3 regions of the Mesorhizobium sp. RCAM 05104 genome follow, and region 2 is predicted to be linked to each of the others. Evidence: predicted binding sites of a transcription regulator. Region 2 holds the regulator's gene; each other region holds the start of a gene.

What was found. Region 2 encodes PhoB, which activates phosphate uptake and scavenging genes when phosphate is short. Its sites were predicted from a motif close to TGTCATNNANCTGTCAT; they were not measured.
Region 1: a site for PhoB is predicted at 1,945-1,961, ahead of olsB (l-ornithine N(alpha)-acyltransferase). Genes of this name have one in related genera too.
Region 3: a site for PhoB is predicted at 1,506-1,522, ahead of AC56QP_RS16550 (DUF47 family protein). Genes of this name have one in related genera too.

The regions. Positions count from the first base shown of each region.
Region 1 covers NZ_CM185033.1:4,785,169-4,788,688, forward strand. The annotation lists gene grpE (nucleotide exchange factor GrpE) at 1-191, shown strand, start outside; gene AC56QP_RS23450 (trimeric intracellular cation channel family protein) at 287-919, shown strand; gene olsB (l-ornithine N(alpha)-acyltransferase) at 1,006-1,881, opposite strand; gene AC56QP_RS23460 (response regulator) at 2,067-3,520, opposite strand, start outside.
Region 2 covers NZ_CM185033.1:4,426,573-4,430,092, reverse strand. The annotation lists gene AC56QP_RS21705 (ROK family protein) at 1-535, shown strand, start outside; gene AC56QP_RS21700 (agmatinase) at 715-1,626, shown strand; gene phoB (phosphate regulon transcriptional regulator PhoB) at 1,640-2,329, opposite strand; gene phoU (phosphate signaling complex protein PhoU) at 2,349-3,056, opposite strand; gene pstB (phosphate ABC transporter ATP-binding protein PstB) at 3,082-3,520, opposite strand, start outside.
Region 3 covers NZ_CM185033.1:3,381,377-3,384,896, forward strand. The annotation lists gene dapE (succinyl-diaminopimelate desuccinylase) at 1-534, shown strand, start outside; gene AC56QP_RS16545 (transporter) at 540-1,139, shown strand; gene AC56QP_RS16550 (DUF47 family protein) at 1,636-3,520, shown strand, end outside.

The DNA of each region.
Region 1 (3,520 bases), 360 kb from region 2:
TGTTCGAAGTGCCCAATCCGGATGTCCCGGCCAATACCGTGGTCCAGGTCGTGCAGCCGGGTTATTCTATCGGCGAGCGGGTGTTGCGCCCGGCCATGGTCGGCGTCGCCAAGGGCGGTCCGAAGCTTGCAGCCGGCGAAGCGCAGGTCGAGCCGGGTCCGGTGAATGACGAGGCCGAGAAGGACGCGTGAACGGACAAGGGAATAGCGAGTAGCGAATAGGGAAATACGCAATAGCAGCTTCGTGCTATTCGCTATTTTCCACTTACTCTTTCATTGTTCGCTGCATGAACCCCATTGCGCTTCTCGACTATGCTGGTGTCGCCGTCTTTGCTGCGACCGGGGCGCTTGCCGCTTCGCGCAAGCAGCTCGACATTATCGGTTTCCTGTTCCTGGCCAGCGTCACCGGCATCGGCGGCGGCACCTTCCGCGATCTCATCCTCAATGTGCCTGTCTTCTGGGTGGGAAACCGCGACTATGTGCTGATCTGCGCGGTGGTGGCGGTGGTGGTGTTCTTCACGGCACATCGCGTCGAATCCCGTTACAAGCTGCTTTTGTGGCTCGACGCCATCGGCCTTGCCGCCTTTTCAGTGATGGGCGCGGCCAAGGGACTTGCCATCACCGGCTCGCCGGCGGTGTCTGTGATCACCGGCATGCTGACCGCCACATTTGGCGGCATCCTGCGCGATCTCCTGGCGGGGGAGCCTTCGGTGCTGCTGAGGCCGGAAATCTATGTGACGGCGGCTCTCGTCGGGGCAGCCGTCTTTACCATAGGCGATGTCGCCGGACTGCCGCAGATTGTTTCAGGACTGGCCGGCTTCGCCGCGGCGTTTGCCGTGCGCGGCGGCGCACTCCGTTTCGGCTGGGCGTTTCCGTCCTACAAGAGCCGGCCCGGCCGGCGGCCGGAAGATATTCCGTGAAGGTGAAGTGAGTGGCCAATAGGGAGTAGCGAACAGGGGGATGGCAGTCCGCAGGATTGCGGCGTGGCTTTCGCTGTTCGCTAACGTCAGGCAGCGAAGCGCTGGGCTTCCCCACCATAGTAGTTGACGTAGCGGGCGCCGATTTCCTTGACCGGCATCACCACGAACACGTCGACCGTCGAGAACTCGCGGTCGATGACGCAGCCGTCGCCGATGCGCGCACCGACGCGCAGATAGCCCTTGACCAATGGCGGCATTGCCGCGATCGCCGCCTTGGCGTTGACCGCCTCGATCGGCATCAAATCCATCGAGCAGTAGCGCCCAGAGACCGCGCGCACGTCCCAGGCCGAGTTCGTCCGGCAGTGATGGGCGAGGTAGGTGAACGCCTCGGCATGCGCCGCCGGCACCGTGCCGTGGAAAGAAGCGCAGCCGGTCATCACACCGATTTCGTAATGGTTGATGTAGGCCCAGATGCCTTGCCACAGCGCCTCGATGGTGCGCTTCGAGCGGTACTCGGGCAAGACGCAGGACCGGCCGAGCTCTAGGAAACGCTGGCCGGGGTGACGGGCGATGAGCTGGGTCAGCTCGAACTCGCCTTCGGAATAGAACCCGCCGGCCGCGGCCGCGATTTCTTGCCGCAGCAGGCGATAGGTGCCGACGATACGACGATGCTCCGGGCCCGAAAGCGAGGTATCGAAGACAAGCAGATGGTCGCAGAGCGGATCGAACCGGTCGGCGTCGCGGCGGTCATGCGCCTGGAACAGCTCCTTCCTGGCGCCGAGCTCGTCGTAGAACACGCGGTAGCGCACTTCCTGCGCGGCCGCGATCTCGGCCTCGTTGCGGGCGAGCCGCACTTCGAGATTGCCGATACGGCCGAGTGCCGCGCCCTTTATGACGGAATCGACGTTACGGCCGGCAAGCAATGCGCTGCTGGCGTTCGGCCGAGTGTCACATTCCGGCATAACTGTATGCACGAGTGATTCTCCTTCGAGCCATCCCTCTTGGCACGGGGATACGGTGTAGGTGCAACAGGATTGTGACAGTACCGTGATACGAGGTCGCGGGCAATACTTCGTCGGCTGGCGAAGACGGTCAACCGGCTACGCTTCGCGAGGATACGGGTCGACGCGGAGGAAGGAAAGGAGGCTCAGGCGGCGACCTGTCCCTCGACGGCGGCGACCAGCGCATCGGGGTCGAGCGGCTTGGTGACGAAGCCGCTGGCGCCATGGGCGAGGACCGCATGGCGCGTCTTTTCCTGGCTGTCGGCCGACAACACCATGATCGGCACAGGCGGCGCGGAGGTCTCCTCCTCATGGCGGCGGATGGCGGCAATCGCGTCCAGCCCGTCCATGACCGGCATGTGCAGATCCATCAGCACGACGTCGAAGCGGTGCTTGCGTCCGGCGCCGGTGACAGCTTCCACAGCGGCCTTGCCGTTGCCGACAACCTTGACGCGATGCCCGGCCTTCAGCAGCGTGGCGCGGGCCAGCATGGCGTTGATGTCATTGTCCTCGGCGATCAGCACCGACAGGCCCTGCTGGCGGTGGCTGACGGCACGAAACGCCGGCGCGCGGTGCGTTTCCGGCTGCGGCTGGGCGAGGGCGGCGGCATTGCTGCTCAACAGCACACGCAGAAGTGTTCCGCCACGCACTGGCCTGGCAAGAAAGGTTGCGTAGCCGCTGGCGCGGAACTCGCCAAGCATGCCGCGGTCGGTCGGCGCGATCAGCGTGATGGCCTCGCAGTCGGCGAAGCCGCTCTGGCGCAGGCGCTTGAGCAGCCTTCCATCGCTCTCCTCCATCGCGGCATCGACCAGAAGCACGTCGCAGCCGGCGGCGAAGGGCGCGGCCTGTGCCGCGGTGGTGGCGACATCGACCGCGCCGCCATTGGCACGGATGGTGCGGGCGATGGCATCGGCCTCGACGGCGTTTTTCGACAGGATCACCGCGCGCCTGCCCGACAGCGCGTTCTGCCGGCTCTGCGGTGCCTCGGTGGCAGATATCGCCGGTATTTCGAAGACGAATTCGGATCCCTGGCCAAGCCGGCTGGATACCGAGATCGCACCGCCCATGGCGATCACCAGGCGTTTGGAGATGGCAAGACCGAGTCCGGCTCCGCCATGCGCACGCGTCGACGTGCCGTCGGCCTGCTCGAACTCCTCGAAAATGCGCTCCATGTCCTCGTCGCGCAGACCCGGACCAGTGTCGGCGATGGTGAAGCAGATGCGATCGGTGGTCTGGGTGCGGGCGCGCGCGATGCTCACCAATACGCCGCCGCTGTCGGTGAACTTGATGGCGTTGCCGATGAGGTTGAGCAGCACCTGCCTGACCTTGCCCGGATCGGCGGTGATCAATTGCGGCACATCGGGTTCGACATGGCAGCCGAGGCCGATATTCTTGGCGAAGGCTCGCGCGGCCAGCAACTCGATGATGTTGTCGGCGATCTCACGCACCGACATCGGCTGCGGCTCCGGATCGAAGCGTCCCGCCTCGATCTTGGAGTAGTCGAGCAGATCCTCGATCAGGGCGAGCAAGGCGCTGGCCGAGGTCGAGACGGCGCCGACATAGGTCTGCTGCTCCGGCGACAGGCTGGTGTCGGCCAGCA
Region 2 (3,520 bases):
CACCCATTCCTCGGGCGGCGAGTTCGGTCACATGATCCACCAGCCGAGGGGCGCGCTCTGCCGCTGTGGGCGACGCGGCTGCGTCGAGGCCTATGCCGGCAACTACGCCATCTGGCGCAACGCAAGGCAGCTGGGCGAGGACACCGAGCCGGTTGCCGATGTCAGCGACGCAGACATGCGCGCTCTGGCAGCCGCGGCCCGCGACAGCGCGGGGCCCGAGCGTGAAGCCTATCGCAAGGCCGGCGAAGCGCTCGGCTACGGCCTCGGCAGCCTGTTCGCGCTGATCGATCCGGCACCCGTCGCCATGGTCGGTGTCAGCGCCGCGGCCTTCGACCTGATCGAGCCGGCATTGCGCGAGGCCATAGCCCAGACCGCCGGAGGCCAGCATTCGGAATCGATTTCCTTCGACACCGAGCCGAACGAACTGCCGCTGATCCGCGAAGGCTGCGCCATGCGCGCGCTGACCTTCGTCGACCAGGAGATTTTCGCACCGGGCGCGCAAGCACGAACGGGCGCCGGAAAGAACGTTGCCTGAGGATCAGCGCATATTCTGAACGACCGGTCGACCTGAACCGGGCTTCACGATGGGTATGATGTCAGTTAGGCGCGCCAACTGTTAGGATGCTGTCTAATTCGACACGCCCAGCCAATGCTCATCATCCCGCACCCTCAACACTGAAATTTCAGCTAAACCATCATCAGGACCACCAAGAAATGACCGCCTCGCCTCCCTTTCTCGGCTTTCCCGATTGGCTTGCCGATGGCCGTATCCCGCGCGCGGTGATCTTCGGAGCCGGCCACGGCAGCACCTATCCCGGCGAGGACAGCCGCGGCTATGCCTTGGCCGCCGACGCCATCCGCGTTGCGAGTCAGGGCGATGCCACGCTCGTCGAGCACTGGGATTTCGATCTCGGCGGCCCGCTGTTCGACGGCAAGCCGGTCTGCTGCATCGACACCGGCGACATCCCGACCACCATGCATGACAATACCGGCAACAGGGCTCGAATCCAGGCGAAAACGCGTCAGGTTCTGGCATTGCCGGCCGTACCGATCCTGCTCGGCGGCGACGATTCCGTGCCCATCCCCTTCCTCGCCGGCTTTGCGGATCACGGGCCGGTCTGGATCCTGCAGATCGACGCCCATATCGACTGGCGCGACGAGGTGCATGGCGAGCGCTACGGCTATTCGAACCCGATGCGCCGCGCGAGCGAGATGCCGCATGTCGCCGGCATCGTGCAGGTCGGCATCCGTGGCGTTGGCAGCGCGCGCCTCACCGAAATCGAAGCGGCACGGCGCTATGGCAGCCGCCTTGTAACGGCCCGCGAGGTTCACGCCCAGGGCGTCGAAGCCGCTCTCCGGCATATTCCGGAAGGGGCGCGGGTCGTCGTAACCCTCGACTGCGACGGCCTCGATCCCGGCATCATGCCGGGCGTGGCGGCGCGTTCGCCCGGCGGCCTCACCTACACCCAGGTGATCGATCTGATCGCGGGCCTCGGCAGGCGGGCCAGGATCGCGGGATTCGACCTTGTCGAACTCTATCCTCCCGCCGACATTGACAGCCTGTCGGCCCTGACCGCGGCGCGCCTTCTCGTCAATGTGATCGGCACCGTCGTCCGGCAGGTTTGAGCCCGGACTGTCCCTAGTCTTCCCTGATCGCGTAACCCGCCCCGCGGATCGTGCGGATGACATCGGGCATGCGGCCATTGTTGACCGCCTTGCGCAACCGGCCGACATGCACGTCCACCGTGCGCTCGTCGATATAGATTGTCTCGCCCCAGACATTGTCGAGCAGCTGGCTGCGCGAGAAGACGCGGCCAGGGTGGCGCATCATGAATTCCAGCAGGCGGAATTCGGTCGGTCCGAGCCGGATCTCGCTCTTCTTGCGATAGACCCGGTGCGACTCACGATCGAGCACGATGTCGCCAACCTTGAGCACGCTGGACAGCACTTCCGGCTTGGCGCGGCGCAGCAGCGCCTTGACCCTGGCCATGAACTCCGGTGTCGAGAACGGCTTGACCAGATAATCGTCGGCGCCTGTCGAAAGGCCGCGCACGCGATCGCTCTCCTCGCCACGCGCGGTCAGCATGATTATCGGCAGCCGCTCGGTCTCGGGGCGCATTCTCAGCCGCCGGCAGAGTTCGATGCCGGAAACCGCCGGCACCATCCAGTCCAGCACCAGAAGGTCGGGGACGTTCTCCTGCAGCCGGATCTCGGCCTCGTCGCCGCGCGTCACCACCTCGACCTGGTAACCCTCTGACTCCAGATTGTAGCGGAGCAGCACACCCAGCGGCTCCTCGTCCTCCACCACCATGATGCGTGGCGCGATCATCGGCTGCTCACCCCTGTCGTCATGCCGCCGGCGCGGACATTGCCGTCTCGTCCTGCTTCGGGCGATTGGCGGGCAGCTGCGTGCCGGTCAAAACATAATACGCATTCTCGGCGATGTTGGTCACGTGATCGCCGATGCGTTCGAGGTTCTTGGCGCAGAACAACAGATGCGTGCACGCGGTGATGTTGCGCGGATCCTCCATCATGTAGGTCAGGAGTTCGCGGAACACGGACGTGTACTTGACGTCGATGCGTTCGTCGTCGTTCCTGAGCTTGGCCAGCGCCGCCGCGTCGGCGGCGGCATATTCCTCGATCACACCCTGCACCTGGATCAGCACCAGTTGCGCCATCGCATCGATCGAGTGCGAAAGGTCGCGAGGCGTGACGCTGAGGCCAACGGTGCCGACGCGTTTGGCTATGTTCTTGGCAAGATCGCCGATGCGTTCGAGGTCGCCGGCCATGCGGATCGAACCGACGACATGGCGCAGATCGTCGGCCATCGGCTGACGCTTGGCGATCAATGTGATGGCGCGGTCGTCGAGTTCGCGCTGGCGCGCGTCCATGATCGCGTCGTCGGAGACAACGCGCTGTGCCAGGGCGTTGTCGGAATTCAAAAGCGCCTTGGTCGCGCCGCCGACCATCGAGCCGGCGAGATCGCCCATATCGCTGATGAGCCTGCTGATCTGTCCGAGATCCTCGTCGAAAGAAGCGACTGTATGTTCGCCCATGATCTTAGTCCTCGTATGTCTGAGCTCAGCCGAAGCGGCCGGTGATGTAGTCCTGCGTGCGCTTCTCGCGGGGCGACGTGAAGATCTTCTCGGTGCGGTCGAATTCGACCAGTTCGCCCAGATACATGAAGGCGGTCTGCTTCGAGACGCGTGCCGCCTGCTGCATGTTGTGGGTGACGATGACGATCGTGTAGTCGGCCTGCAACTCGTCGATCAGCTCTTCGATCTTGGCGGTCGACAGCGGATCGAGCGCCGAAGCCGGCTCGTCGAGCAGGATGACTTCCGGCTTCACCGCCACGGTGCGGGCGATGCAGAGCCGCTGCTGCTGGCCGCCCGAAAGACTGAGGCCGCTGGCGTTGAGCTTGTCCTTGACCTCGGTCCACAGCGCGGCGCGCTTGAGCGCCTGCTCGACACGGCCGTCCATCTCGGACTTGCTGATCTTCTCATAGAGCCTGACGCCGAAA
Region 3 (3,520 bases), 1.0 Mb from region 2:
GCCTTGCTGCATCCCGTCTTCGACAAGGGAACGAAGGATTTCCAGCCGACCAACCTGGAAGTCACCTCCATCGATGTCGGCAACCCGGCCACCAATGTCATTCCGGCAAAGGCGACCGCCACCTTCAACATCCGCTTCAACGACACCTGGACGGCCGAGACGATCCAGGCGGAAATCCACAATCGCCTCGACCAGGCGGCGAAGCGCAAGAAATACCGGCCGGGCAAGAAGACGCCGGTCGACTACGATCTTGTCTGGCGCGATCGGCCGAGCCATGTCTTCCTGACCCGCGACGACAGGCTGATCGAGACACTGACTGGTTCGGTCAAGGCGGTGGTCGGCAGGAAGCCGGCGCTATCCACCTCGGGGGGCACCTCGGACGCGCGCTTCATCAAGGACTACTGCCCGGTGGTCGAGTTCGGTCTGGTCGGCAAGACCATGCACATGGTCGACGAGCGCGTCGCCATTACCGATCTCGAAACGCTGACGCAAATCTACCAGCGCTTCATCGACGACTGGTTCGGACAGGGCTGAGCAGGATGCTTTCGGCGGACGAGACCCAAGCTTCGCTGACCGGCGCCTGGCGGCTTATGCTCGGCAAGGTCGACGGATTGCGTCTGCTCGACCTGTCGGCCGACGGTTTCTGGAACTCCTTTTTCGCCATCGTCGTTGCCGCACCGGCGCTGATCGTCGGCTGGGTCGGCATTGCCAACGAGATCGGCGATCCCAATGCGTTCGCGGGACGCTTCGGCATGCTCGTCCGCCTGGCTACGGTCGATATCAGCTCCTGGGTGCTGCCGCTGGTCGCTCTTGCCCTGGTCGCGCGGCGTGCCGGCATAGGCAGCCGCTTCGTCCACTATGTCGTTGCCAGCAACTGGGCTTCGGCCATCACCGCCTGGCTGATGCTGCCCTCGGCGCTGATCAGGCTTTTCCTGACGTCCGCGAGCCAGATCTCGAGCCTTGTGTCGCTGCTGTTGTTCGCGCTGTCGATGGTGCTGACCTGGCGCATGACCAATGCCTCCATCGGCAAGGGTGCCGCGGTCGGCACCGCCGTTTTCGTCGGCATGTTCATCGCCTCGCTGATGGTGCTGTTCGGGCTGCAGATGCTGCTCGGCATCACCGTGCCGGCTGACATCTAGGCCTGGGCCACCGCCATATCAGGGTGTTCATAACATTCCTGCGCGATCCAGCCGAGGCAACGCGCGTCGAGTGCCGGGATCGCGGATATCGACCCGTCCGGATGAGCCCGGCCTGGCATTCGCATGCCCACCAAATCTCGTCGGCGCCATTCGAACAGAGCCGCAATCCCGACTTGCCGCAGCCGAAAGGGCTGAGAAGGGCCGTGATTTCAGACATTTGCCCACCCCTGCGGGATGAAGGGCATCGCCGGGCACGATGCTTATCATGGCAGCTTCCGTTTTGCGAGCGATCACTCCTGAAAAGTCTTCCATCGAATGCTTTGCGCCAGATCAATGATGAAGTGCGGACTCCAGAGTATATTTATCATAACAATATTGTGACAGTGCTTCGATCTCCGTTAGTACGCCGGCTTCTGATTTCGATAAAATTTGGAAAGCGGACAACGAGGCAATGAATCGAACAATGTATCATTGTGGCAGAATGGATGGCTGATAGATGGAAAAAGTGGATGTTGTCGCCGCGCTCGGCCAATCGAAGCTGCTACTGCCGGCCCGGATCACCGGTGCGCTTGCGGCCAATGACCGGCTGAAATTCGCACTGACCGCGCTTCAGGCCGCGGCTGCCCATGCCGCGGATGGCGCGGCTCCGCTATCCAACCTGCGTCGCGACTATGCGGCCGCCCATATCAACGCGCCGTGGCTCATGGAGATGCAGGCGACAGCCTGGCTGGAGGGCGGGACGTTGCATCTTGCCGACCTGGCGCGACTTGGCAAGCTGCTCGGGGAGGACATCCGCCTGATGGCCCGGCCGCTGGAAGGCAGCGCGGATGCCGACCACAAGGCGCAAATCGCGCGGGTCGATCATTGGTACGACTGGCTGGACCAGTTGAATGCGGGCGTGCTCGACGACGCCCAAATGCTCGCGCTGACGGGCGGAAAGCGGGGCGAGAGCGATACGTTCCACATTCTGGTGATGGATCTGCACAAGAGCCTGAACCGGCTGGCGGTCGACATGTCGGACGATACGGTCGACGGTGCCCATGGCTGGCAGCTCGATGCCGACGACCGCCCCCGCGTCGCTGCCTTCATGCGTGGGCTGAACCGCACGCGCAGGCTCAAATTCGACCATCCCGGCCTCGACACGGCGGCGACGCGCGACGGGGCGCGGTTGCTCATCCAGAACGACATCGGCACCAACGACGTGCATGTGCTGGTGATCCAGATCGAGGGTTCTTCGATTACGCTCACCTATTCGGACCTGCACGAGCGTCGCTTTGCCTTCTTCCAGGGCCTTCTGTCGGAGATTGGAGCGCAATGGTCGGACGTCGGCGCGCGGCGCAGCGCCGGTCTGAACTCGGGCGCCGATTACGTCGTCGGCACGGCGCGCTTCGATTGCGCCGATCTCGCGGCGGCCGACGCGGCCCTTGAGGGTCTGGGCGCGCGCATCGTCTTCCTGATCGACTGGAACCGGGCACGCAAGCGGCTGAACCGGCTTGTAGCCAAGCCGCTTTCCATCGCGGTGCTGACCGAGGCAGCCCATCGCGAGGCAGGCCATATGGGCTGGCTCATGGCCGGGGCCGATCAACTGGTCTTCGACGCGATGGAAGCGCTGTCGCCGGACCATTTCCGGATCGGCGACCGGTTGGACAGCGTGCTGGGCGCGGCCGAGGCGCAGGATTTCCTGACCGAGGTGCTCGTGCTTTCCTCCCATGCCATGCAGGTGGATCAGACCGCCGCCCTGATCGCCGACCAGATCCGGCTGCTGCTGTCGCGCCATGTCCGCCGTCACCGGGACGAGTTCGCGCTTCTCGGCGAGCACGCCGCCTTCTGCCACGCCTTGGCCGAAGGCATACGCGATGCGCTGGCGTATGGCCACGAAACAGACGTCAAGGCCGCTCGAAAGCTATCGGAGCGCGCCAAGATCTGGGAACGCAAGGCCGATCATCTGGTGATGCGCCTGCGCGACCAGGCCGCGGGCAACGCGCGCTGGCTGCCCTTCCTGCAGCTGATCGAATGCGCCGACGATGCGGCGGATGCGCTGGAGGAGGCCGTTTTCATCCTGTCGCTGATCGCCGAGGACAATCATCATGGCTGGAGCGACGAACTGCGCACCGCGCTGCGCCGGCTGGCCGACAAGGTGCTTGAGGCGGCACAGGACCATGTCAAGGCGCTCGCCATCGCGCGCACGCTCAACGAAGCGAGCCTCGCGCAGGACCAGGATGAATTTCTGGCCGCCTGCTGGCGGGTGGTCGATGCCGAAAAGGCGTGCGATGCGGTGACGCGCGAGGTCAGGCGCCTGTTCGTGCGCAATGTCTCGGACGCGGCCACGCTCAGCCTCGGCACTGATTTCGCGGCCGCGCTGGAAGCATCCACCGACGCGC